DNA from 2 places in the Kosakonia radicincitans DSM 16656 genome. Region 1 is predicted to be linked to the other one. Evidence: riboswitches for the same ligand, from Rfam matches in the RefSeq annotation. Region 1 holds a riboswitch; the other holds the start of a gene.
The links. A riboswitch is a leader RNA that binds a small molecule or an ion and turns the genes downstream of it on or off. The one in region 1 is predicted to bind fluoride.

Region 1 (5,927 bases):
TTTCCCGTTACAGTATTGCAGACTCCGGCCAGGCACTTCACAGCCTGAACAGGGTTAATGAACCACTGATAAAACGGTTTGCGGGGAAAGCAGAATCACATTATTCGTTGTTATGGCTTCCGTTACCGGTGTCTGCCTGCGGACAGTAGAGCTCATATAAGGTATTTAACAACGTCATGATACGTTTATCCTCAATACGGTAAAATACCATTTTCCCTGCCCGTCGGGTCTCTACCAGCTTTAAGCGACGCATGACACCAAGCTGCTGAGACAGGGTTGGCTGAGAAATACCGACCGCCGCTTCCAGCTCGGCTACGTTTGCTTCCCCCTGGCTTAACTGACACATCAACAATAGCCGGTCACTGTTGGCCAGTCCCCGTAAGACATCTGCTGCCCCCAGGGCTGCATTTTTCATATCGGTCTGACGTTTTGTGTCTTCATTCATGGGCATTGCTGATTTCTCACATTATGTATTTTTATATAATATAGTTTAGTATAATGATGGTAGCATAATTTTGCCACCGTGTTCTTCAGGTCTGCAGCGTCCAGCTGGACCGGGTAACTAATTATATCTGGCAGATATTTTGCCCCGAGTGAACAGAGAGGATGTAATGAAAATAGTGATTGTTGGTGGTGTTGCCGGGGGCGCATCCGCTGCAGCCAGGGCTCGTCGGTTATCAGAGGATGTCAGTATTGTTGTGTTTGAGCGGGGAAGCGATGTCTCTTTCGCCAACTGTGGATTGCCTTATCATATAGGCGGAAAAATTCCGTTAAGGCAGTCGCTGATTCTGAAAACTCCGGAGGATTTTAAATCCCGTTTTAACATAGACGTCCGTATCCGTCATGAAGTGACGTCAGTAGACCCGGTTAATAAGACAGTGACGGTTAAAAATCTGACCTCCGGGGAGGTCCATACCGAAGAATGGGATCGTCTGCTCCTCAGTACCGGTGCCGCTCCGGTTGTCCCCCCCTTGCCCGGACTACAGGAAGAGGGTGTCTTTACGCTTCGAAATCTTACTGACATGGATGCTATCCAGGCGTGGATTGAGCAACATAAAATCGCTCACACCACGCTTGTCGGGGGGGGATTTATCGGGCTCGAAGTGATGGAGGCACTGAGCGAAAGGGGGATCAGTGTGACCCTGCTGGAGATGGGGGAACAGGTTATGGCTCCGGTTGATCCTGAAATGGCATCGGCCCTGCATCAGGAAATCAGGAGTCATGGCGTTGATCTGCGTCTCAGAACGGCGCTCACCGAGGTACTGCGGACAGAGACGGGATTCCGCGTTGCACTGTCTGACGGTGGGTTTCTGCAGACCGACATGGTTATTCTCGCCATCGGGGTAAAACCTGAGAGCAGCCTTGCCACAGGAGCCGGGCTCGCCGTGGGTAAACGGGGAGGCATAAGTGTCAATGCCTGTATGCAGACAAGTATCCCTGACATCTACGCCGTGGGGGATGCAGTTGAAACACCTGACCTTGTCTTTCAGGAACCCGCTAATGTTCCTCTGGCAGGGCCAGCCAACCGCCAGGGACGCATTGCTGCTGACAATATGCTCGATCGTCACAGCTTTTACCATGGCAGTCAGGGGACATCCATTTGTAAGGTATTTTCGCTGAGTATTGGCAGTGTCGGGGCGAATGAAAAGCAGCTGAAAGCCCATGGTACCCGATACGAGAAGGTTTACGTCCATGCCGCTGATCATGCCAGTTACTACCCGGGGGCAACAATGATCAGTCTGAAACTGCTGTTCAGCCCCGATACCGGTAAAATTCTCGGGGCCCAGGCGTCAGGGAAAAAAGGGGTTGATAAACGCATCGATGTCCTGGCTGTCGCACAGCGCGCGGGGCTTACCGTCAACGATCTCGAGCATCTGGAGCTGACCTATGCTCCTCCTTTTAACAGTGCAAGGGACGTCGTTAACCAGGCTGGAATGGTGGCGGCAAATGTCATCAAGGGAGATACGGTCATCAGTCATGTCAGCGATGTGTTACAACGGGAACCGGGCAGTTATTGTTTAGTTGATATTCGGTCTCCTGCAGAACTGAAACAATTTGGTGAATATCCTGACGCGCTATCCATCCCTCTTGATTCCCTGCGGGAGAATCTTGAAAAATTACCTGAAGATAAAGATATTTTTATCGGTTGTCAGAGTGGCCTGCGCGGGCATGTGGCATACCGTATTCTGCAGGCTCACGGCTTCCGGACATATAATCTGAGCGGTGGATTTATAACCTGGCAGGCGGTTACGGAGTCAATGAGTCAATAAGAGATGACGTGCCATTTGCATGGCACGTCATCTCCCCGTATTCATTGAATATACATTATGTGGAATGGAAAATATTCAAGAAGAATGAAAGCTTTAATAACAGCTCGACACTCAGCATTTGTTACATCTCAACGCTGACGCGGGAGCAACATGATAAGCGCCCCAGTCAACGCAGACAGAACTGATCCCACCAGTACGCCGACTTTCACTTCATCTATGAGTAACTGGCTTTCCGCAAATGCAAGGTTGCCAATGAAAAGGCTCATGGTAAAACCAATTCCGCACAGAACAGAGACGCCGTATATCTGCAGCCACGAGCTGTTTTCCGGTTTTTTGGCCAGCCCCAGACCGACAGCGAGCAGCGAAAGGCCAAAAACGCCCACCTGCTTACCCAGGAAGAGTCCCGTGGCCACACCAACTGGCACGGGTGACAGAAGATCCTCTGCGGTCAGGCCTGTGAGCGATACGCCTGCATTCGCGAAACCAAACACCGGCAGAATAAGGAAAACCACCCACGGCTCAAGACCATGTTCAAGTCGCTCCAGCGGTGAACCGGAAGTGCTGTCTGTTTTCAGCGGGATGAAAAGGGCCACCAGAATACCAGCCACCGTAGCATGAACCCCCGACTGCAGCATAAAAAACCACATCAGGCAGCCTGCAACGAGGTAGGGAAACAATCGTTTAAGGCCGGCCCTGTTCATCATGAACATCATCAGTGCGGTTACCATAGCGCCGCCCAGCATCATGAGTGAAATATGACTGGTATAAAAAATCGCAATTATCGCTACGGCCCCCATGTCATCAAGGATGGCAAGGGCAGAGAGAAAAATCTTCAGTGATGCCGGAACCCGCTTTCCCAGCAAAGTCAGCACGCCGAGCGCGAACGCAATGTCCGTCGCGGCCGGGATAGCCCATCCGCGAAGCGTCTCTGCATTACCGGCATTAAACCAGGCATAAATCAGTGCCGGCACGACAACGCCCCCCAGCGCCGCAAAACCCGGCAGGGCACGCTGGCTCCATGTTGCCAGTTGCCCGGCAAGAAGCTCCCGCTTAATCTCAAGACCGACAAAGAGAAAAAAGATGGCCATCAGGCCGTCGTTGACCCAGTGCTCCGTGGAAAGCCCGGCAGTTTTGTATTTCAGCAGTAATTCATATCCCTCAAGCAGGGGAGAGTTAGCTATCACGATGGCTGCTACAGACGCGAGGATGAGTATAATACCGCCCGCAGCCGGGGAACTGATAAACCCGCTGATAACTCCGTTAAGTTTTTTTCTGTTTGCGCGCATGGGCTGTGGCATACAACCTCCTTTCAGAATGTTTAGACCAGGCTGTTTTCCTGCGGAAAACGTGGATCTGTCCGTGAAAACACCTGGTGGATGACATTATCAGGCTTGCCTGCATGACATCGCCCACCTGAAATGATTGATAAGCAAAAAATTTTATCACAAACGTTTATCTGCACCGTTGTAATGCGAGTAAATTCCGGTAAATGCTGTACACCTTACCTTTCTCAGCCATACACCTTCATGGGCACAGGAAAAAGCCTTTGTCTGCTGACTTTCCAGAGGCGTTGAGCTATGATGTCTCTAAAGGTGATGGCGTTCCACCTTTCCCAACCGCCCCGTCCGGGGCTGATGACGCCTGATATGACTCTTGATTTTCAGGAGGTATGTCAGGCCGTCGATAAATCCTTCCGGCCTGTGTACTTCCCTTAACGGGGATACATCTTTGATTAATGTTTTTGGTCATCTTAACCCTGACAGCGACGCTGTCTGCACCGCAGCCGTGACGGCGGGCTGGCTCAACCGGTGTAACCGTCCTGCCCGTGCCTGGCGGCCCGGTGAAGCGAATCCTGAGACACGCTATATTTTTGAAGCTGCCGGGCTCTCCCTGCCGCCCCTGCTGGATATTCCACTGAAAGGTGAACCGGTATGGCTGGTCGATTTTACCGAACCGGCACAGGGGCCTGCTGATCTCCTCCAGAGCAATATCATCGGGATTATCGACCATCACCGGCTTGGCGGTCTGGTCACGCAACTGCCGCCGGAGGTCTGGATAAAACCGGCAGGCAGCAGCGCAACAGTACTCTGGCTGCTGATGGATGCAGAAATGCGCCGCACAATGCCCCCGACTCACGCCATCCTGCTTCTTGGCGCGCTGCTCAGCGACACCGTTAATCTGCGCTCACCCACCACGACGGAAGACGATATCCGTACAGCCACTGAACTCTGCGTTCTGTCGGGAGTAAAACGTAAGGCGTTTGCCCGCGGGCTACTGGCAGCCAAAACCGATATCACCGGACAGTCCACAGAACAGCTTCTGCATAAAGACCTTAAGACCTTTTCGCTCGCCGGCACGGATGTGCGTATCGCACAACTGGAGGTGAGTTCACCAGGCCAGGTCACTCCCGTACTGGATGAACTGCAAAATGCGATGGCGCAGATGGCGGTGACAACCGGAGCCGGACTTATCGTGCTGATGGTGACTGATATCCGTGAATACTTTTCAACACTGTATTTCGCCGGGCCGGAGAGTGGCAACGCGGCGCCCTGCTCCGTGCCGGACATGGTCAGCCGGAAGAAACAGCTTCTGCCCTGGCTGGAACACTTCCTCAATCAAAGCCGGAGACAGCCATGAAAATCTACACACATGCACTTGTTCTTGTTCAGGGGAAAGAGGATGGCGTCCCCTTGCTCGCACTGGCGGCAACTCTGTCCCGCCTGCTGCAAATGTAAGCGTACACCGAGGGCCGTATTGACAGGGATGTGTTATTCAGTTGGCGGTGTGATGCGCCAGGGTAGCAGTTCGCTGACCCGGTTGACCGGCCAGTCGGCGATGACGTCAAGCACATAGCGGAGGTAGCCTTCTGGATCCACGCTGTTCAGTTTGCACGTTCCGATCAGGCTGTACAGCAGTGCTCCCCGCTCACCACCATGGTCAGAACCGAAGAACAGGAAGTTTTTACGACCCAGGCTGACCGTCCGCAGGGCATTTTCAGCGATGTTGTTGTCTGCTTCGGCCCAACCATCTTCCGCATAGTACGTCAGTGCCGGCCACTGGTTAAGTGCGTACGCGAACGCTTTTGTCAGCTCCGAGTGTCGCGACAGGATTTTCATCTTTTCACGCAGCCAGCTTTCCAGGGATTTCAACAGCGGTTTCGCTTTCTGCTGACGTTCAGCAAGCCGCTGCTCTGCCGGCATTCCCCTTATATTCGCCTCTATGGCGTACAACTGACCGATCTGCCTCAGGGCTTCTTCCGTCAGGGCTGACGGGGTGCGGACGTGCACATCGTGGATCTTCCGGCGGGCGTGAGCCCAGCAGGCGGCTTCCGTTATCCGGCCATTGCGGTACAGCTCGTTGAACCCGGCGTACGCATCCGCCTGCAGCACACCGCTGAAGCCGGCAAGATGGGTCTGCGGATGGATGCCTTTTCTGTCCGGGCTGTAAGCGAACCACACCGCCGGCGCCAGCTCTGACCCGGCGTTACGGTCGTCACGAACGTAGGTCCACAACCGCCCGGTCTTCGTTTTCTTATTACCTGGCAACAGCACCGGGACAGGCGTGTCATCAGCATGGAGCTTGCCGTCAGTCAGCACATAGTCCTGAAGCGCCTCTTCCAGCGGTGACAGTAACCGGCAGCACGCATCCACCCAGCCT
Region 2 (5,927 bases), 770 kb from region 1:
GCGCGCCAGCTGGATGGCGCAAGAACTGCTACATACGTTCAGTACCGATCTCGGATCGGTGCGTCTGATCCCCGGCACAGGCGGAATTTTTGTGATTGATATCGATGGCACAGTCATCTGGGATCGTAAGCAGGAAGGCGGTTTTCCCGATGCTGCAGAGTTAAAACGCCGCGTGCGCGACTACTGCTTCCCGGAAAAACCGCTCGGGCACGTAGAGAAAAAAAGCGATTAAGCGTCAAGCTGCGCAGGCAGTCATTGATGATGCGCATTGCGACCAATAAAAAGTTTTAGCAGGTAAAAAAAAGCCGCCCGCAAGGGGCGGCTGCAAATGCGACACCAGGGTTTCAAACGTCAGAATGGATGAAATATGTTCAGATTATCAATAATTTCAATGTGTTAACGATGAAAATATTCATTCACAAAGATCTTTTATTTTCATTACAAATCCCTGTTTTACAGGGATATTCTGATCATCGTTTTACAATTTGTTAGCACGCTCATTGTTAGTAACGAAGATGCACTTGCATGCCTTCAGACACAGAGCGGATTTCCTGTGTCTGAGGGTTCTTTTTTCGGGTTTTTCATTCAATTACGGGCAGTACATTGAGCGTTCGCTGCACTGCCAGTAAATTTATTTTTACATTCAGTAATGGAAGTTATTGAGTGCTATTTTCGGCAGGTGGTTTGCGATTCGCCATAATTGAAATAAAATATTTTTGATACGGCGAAAACTCAAAATTAATCGTGTCAGTCGCATCAAAATTAATAATTTTCACATACGTATAGCGCTCAATCATTTCATGGCCAGAAGTGTCACCTCTGAAAAAATCGTGCATTCCGTAACTCTCTTGCTCTTTGCCCATCAACCACTCCAGACTCACATGTAAATGGCGAAAAACCTGGCCTGCGAACCGTTCTGGCTTACCGTTTCCCGGCAAGCCAAATAAAACAAAAAAATCAAAAATATAATATTTTCTGCTATCAGATTTTTCCACCAACTGATATTGCTAAAGCGCTTATTCTTAATAATTATTACGGGCTATATCGTGCATGTCCGTTGCGTCAATGTTCCTAATTCTGCTTATTTAGTGGCATTAGTCAATACTCACTCATAGCGCCATTAAAAAAATAGGAAAAAACATCTTCGCAAGATTAAAATAAAAATGTTGCCAATAGTCCTGGTATTTTTACGGTTAAAGAGAGGGGAAGATATTTACCTTCCCCTGCATACAGTCTCAATACAGTGCGTTAATCAGCGTAAAACCCAGCGCCGTCATCAGCAACGAGCCCAGTACGTGCACCAGCACGGAGGTCATTGCCCACAGATAATTTCCCGTTTGCAACTGCGCGAAAATCTCCAGCGAGAAGGTTGAAAAAGTTGTCATGCCGCCGCACAGGCCCGTGGTGATCAGCAATCGCCAGGTGGGATCGAGATGCGGCTGGCGCGTAAAGAACGCCAGCGCGCCACCAATGATCATGCCACCCAGCAGGTTAACCAGCAGCGTACCCGGCGGCAGATTGGGAAAAAGCGCATTTAAACGTAGAGAGAGCAGCCAGCGGATAACGCAGCCTGCGGAACCACCCACAATGACGGCAAATAAAGACTTCAGCATGTTTTTCCTCATCAATACATCACGTTGAGGCATGCGGGAGGGACAAAAGAAAAACGCCCGACATGCCTCCATTTAAGAGTCATATCAGGCGTCATCAGCTTCTCCAGGAAGCGGTTGGGTAAGGTGGAACGCCATCACCTTCTGGCGCATTGTTAATGATTTTGCCCCTGCAGGCAAGTTACAGTAAGCCTAAGTGCTCAACCAGAATTAAACTGCCGATACCCATCAGCACCACGCCGCCGAGCACTTCCGCCCATTTGCCGATCGCCGCGCCAAGAAAACGCCCCAGCAGCATACCCGTAGTCGCCATAATCGTTGTCGCAAGGCCAATCATCAGCGCAGTCACCACGATATTCACGTTGAGAAACGCCAACCCGACACCCACGGCCATCGCATCCAGACTGGTGGCAATGGCGGTGGTCACCAGCAGCCAAAAACCGTGACGGCGCGGGGCTTCAACGTTTTCGTCAGGCGATTTGCTCACCCCCTCTTTCACCATCCGCGCGCCAAGCGCCAGCAGCAGCACAAAGGCGATCCAGTGATCCCAGTGCATGATGTACTGGCTGGCGGCCAGCCCCGCAGCCCAGCCAATTACCGGCGTGATAGCCTCAATGACGCCGAAGATCAACCCTGTTCTCAGCGCTTCGCGAACGGGCGGACGTTGTAACACCGCGCCCTTGCCAATGGCAGCAGCGAAGGAATCCATCGACATCCCAAAGGCCAGAATAATCATTGCATAGAAACTCATTGCTCACCCTTTAAAACCGCCTCAACAGAGGGGAAAAACACTGCGCTGCGAAAAGAGCGGCAATGGTGCCACAGCAACGACAAAAAGGCAAAAATTACTTATTTATCATCAACATATAGATGATGCTATGTTTTATAACCGAAGCTATGTTGCACACATTGATGATTTCTAATATTGTTATATTATAACATTTCATCACATAACAAATCATCAGGGAGCGCAGTATGATCATGAAGAAATCCGCCTTTGTTCTGGGTATGGGCGTATTACTGGGTAGTACACAGAGCATGGCTCACGATCATCACCACGGAAAGCCGCTGACAGAGGTGGAACGCAAAGCCAGCGAAGGCATTATCGACGATAAAGATGTCAAGGATCGGTCACTGTCCGACTGGGACGGGATCTGGCAATCGCTGAACCCATATCTGCTGAATGGCGATCTCGATCCGGTGCTGGAGAAAAAAGCGCAGCACGGCGACAAAACGGTGGAGGAGTACCGCACTTACTACAAAAAAGGCTATGCGACCAACATCGATACCATCGGCATTGAAAATAATGTGATTGAGTTTCACACCGGCAAAACGGTCACCCGCTGCCGCTATGACTACGCCGGTTATAAAATTCTGACCTACACCTCCGGCAAGAAAGGCGTGCGCTATCTGTTTGAATGCAATGACGCGCAGTCAAAAGCACCGAAATTTGTGCAGTTCAGCGACCACATTATTGCGCCGCGCCAGTCGCTGCATTTCCATATTTTTATGGGCAACGAATCCCAGCAAGTGCTGCTGAAAGAGATGGATAACTGGCCGACCTTCTATCCGTACAATTTGAACAAAGCGCAGATCGTAGACGAAATGCTGCACCATTGATGCCTGCGGGTGATTCAGCCTGTTTACGCCAGATGTGCCTGCAACCAGCCTTTAACGTCCTGCGTCGCTATCTGATGCCGGGCGTTCCAGGTCTGCTCCATCGGCCACCAGACCCCTTCGCCGCGGGCGAAAGCGGTGCGATAGCGGCACATTTGATCCTCCGGTTGCAGGCGCAATGCATCCGTTAACGCGGGCAGCGTATAAACGCCTCTTTTAAATGCCTGCCCTGTTACGGCTTCAACGGTATCCGCAAGCGTGGCATACGAGAGCGTTTCCCCGGCAATCAGTACCACCTCATTCATAATGCGTGGTTGATGCAGATAGATAGTGGTAGTCAGCCGACCAATATCGGCAGGCGAAGTCACCGTCACCCGCGTCTCCCATCCGCCCAGCGCATTTATCGTTTTTTGCTCCAGATTCACCACATCGAATGCTGGTTCAAACAGGAAACTGGTAAACATACCGGTCGACACGATCACCCATTCGGTGCCGGTTTGCGCCCGCAACAGTTCCCGGACATCATACTGCTCGTCCCACACCGGCTGGCCGCTGCCTTTTCCCACCACGTCGTAATCCACACCAAACTGCCATGGAAAATAGCGGCGTATACCTGCAGCCAGCACTGCACGGGTGATTTTAAGCTGCGTACCCGTTCCGGCGACAAAGCCCATGCAATTGATCACCGTATCAAACTGCGCCAGCAGCGGGATGAGCGAGTCAACCGTGCTGGTCGCAATATCGACAGCGATAAATCTCGCACCGCGATCCACCCATTTTTGGTGTGCCGCCGATCGCAAATAGCCACATTCATCCCACGCGCCTGGCGAAACCACAACCGTAACTGTGCCCTGCGCCTGCGTCACGGCAGGTACCAGCATGTTCAGCACCGCCGCGCCGAGTTGTCCCGCCCCAAGCACCAATACGTTTTCGTTCTGTATAGCCATTTCACGTCCTCATTCAATCAGATGGCAGTTTTACTGCACTGCGAAAAGATTACGGCGAAGGCGTGATTTCGATAAGGTACAAAATTCAGGTTAGACTGTTCGTTAAAATGGGATAATCGAAAAAAAGCGGAGGGGGAAAAGTGGATAAACTGGAATCGATGCGCGTCTATGTGCAGGTGGTGGAAACGCGCAGTTTTGCCCGCACTGCAGAAGCACTCGGCCTGCCGCGCTCCACCGTCTCACGGGTAATTAAAGAGCTGGAAAACGGGCTGGGCTTGCAGCTTTTACAGCGCACCACACGCAAACTCAGCGTGACGGCGGAAGGAAGCCGCTACTACGAGGCGAGCAAAAGGATACTGGATGATATCACTGCGCTGGAGTCCTCTTTCCCCGGCACTCACGGCCAGCCCGCAGGTCGCCTGAAAATCGGCATGCCGCAATCGCTGGCGCGACACTGCATCCTGCCCCGGCTGGGTGAATTTTTGCACCGCTACCCGCAACTGGCGGTGACGCTGTGCTCCAGCGATAACGTGGAGGATGTGATCCAGGAAGGGTACGACTGCGTGATTCGTACCGGCAGAGTGGAGGATTCCACCACGCTGGTGGCACGCTCACTGGCGAAGTTTAGCTGGGTGGTGCTGGCTTCCCCGCAGTACATCGCGCAGTATGGCAATCCCGCTGATTTACAGGCGTTACGCCAGCATAAAGCCGTGGGTTATCTGAATCACCGTACCGGGCGCACCACCGACTGGCTGCTGAGCCACGCAGGCGACGATCATGAAATTCGCCTCAGCGAGACGCTGATCGTTGACGATACGGATGCCTATATTCAGGCCGGGATACAAGGGTTGGGGCTGATTCGCGTCGCCAGTTATCTGGCGCAACCCTGGCTGGCAAGCGGAGCGCTGGTGCGCTGTATGGAGAACTACACCTTTGACTTGCCCCTGTCACTGGTTTACCCGCAAAGCCGCTATTTACCCCCCTCAGTGCGGGCATTTTATGACTGGAGCAAAGCGGTGCTCAATCAGCAATAAACCGGGCAATCGCCCGGCGGTTCACTCAGCCTTTCCACGGCGACTGGCGGATGATGCGACAGAAGTTCAGCGGCGCAAAGTGCGGATCTTTATCGGCTAACACATCGGCTTTAACGTTGCCAAACGTGGTCGCAGGCCGGTGTTTAATGCCGTCATAAAAGGCCTGGATGATCTCCTCTTTAAAACGGGCCGGGCGTGGATATTGACCAACCACGGCTTCACGTTCCGCCTCGTCAAAACCGTTATAGCCAATGCCCAGCACATCCATTTCCACACCTGCGGTGACCAGCGCAATTTCCGGCGCCATAAATTCCGGAATACCCGGCGTGGTGTGCAGTGCAATGGCCGTCCACACCTTGTCCATATCCTGTTGCGTCACGCCATAGTGCTGCATAAATTCGCGCGCCGCATTGGCTCCATCCACTTCGAAACGCTTATCACAACTGCAATGTTCGTGGGTTAACCCCATGTCGTGAAACATACAACCGACATAGAGTAATTCGTGGTCAACCTTGATATCGCGCTGCCTGCCCGCTAATGCCGCCCAGTAGTAAACGCGGCTGGAGTGGTTAAACAGCAGGTCTGATTCAGTATCGCGAACCAGGGCGGTGGCGTCGCGCGCCATCTGGCTATCAGGGATGCGAATACCTTGTACGTTGAAGCTCATGTTTTCTCTCCGGCTGGAATGTGTGTGGGTCATTCTAGAAGAGAAAAGTTGT

Region 2: it holds a riboswitch for fluoride, as region 1 does, so the genes downstream of both, crcB (fluoride efflux transporter CrcB) here and Y71_RS25085 (DHHA2 domain-containing protein) in region 1, are expected to answer to the same signal.

Annotation. Positions count from the first base shown of each region.
Region 1 covers NZ_CP018016.1:5,218,498-5,224,424, reverse strand. Annotated here, with positions in the region: gene Y71_RS25100 (ArsR/SmtB family transcription factor) at 101-451, opposite strand; gene Y71_RS25095 (FAD-dependent oxidoreductase) at 612-2,270, shown strand; gene nhaA (Na+/H+ antiporter NhaA) at 2,399-3,568, opposite strand; fluoride riboswitch at 3,853-3,921, shown strand; gene Y71_RS25085 (DHHA2 domain-containing protein) at 3,999-4,907, shown strand; gene tnpC (IS66 family transposase) at 5,039-5,927, opposite strand, start outside.
Region 2 covers NZ_CP018016.1:4,449,804-4,455,730, forward strand. Annotated here, with positions in the region: gene Y71_RS21395 (Rdx family protein) at 1-232, shown strand, start outside; gene Y71_RS21400 (hypothetical protein) at 657-995, opposite strand; gene crcB (fluoride efflux transporter CrcB) at 1,236-1,613, opposite strand; fluoride riboswitch at 1,692-1,761, opposite strand; gene mntP (manganese efflux pump MntP) at 1,792-2,361, opposite strand; gene zinT (metal-binding protein ZinT) at 2,586-3,230, shown strand; gene Y71_RS21420 (aromatic alcohol reductase) at 3,254-4,174, opposite strand; gene Y71_RS21425 (LysR family transcriptional regulator) at 4,315-5,208, shown strand; gene Y71_RS21430 (HD domain-containing protein) at 5,234-5,875, opposite strand.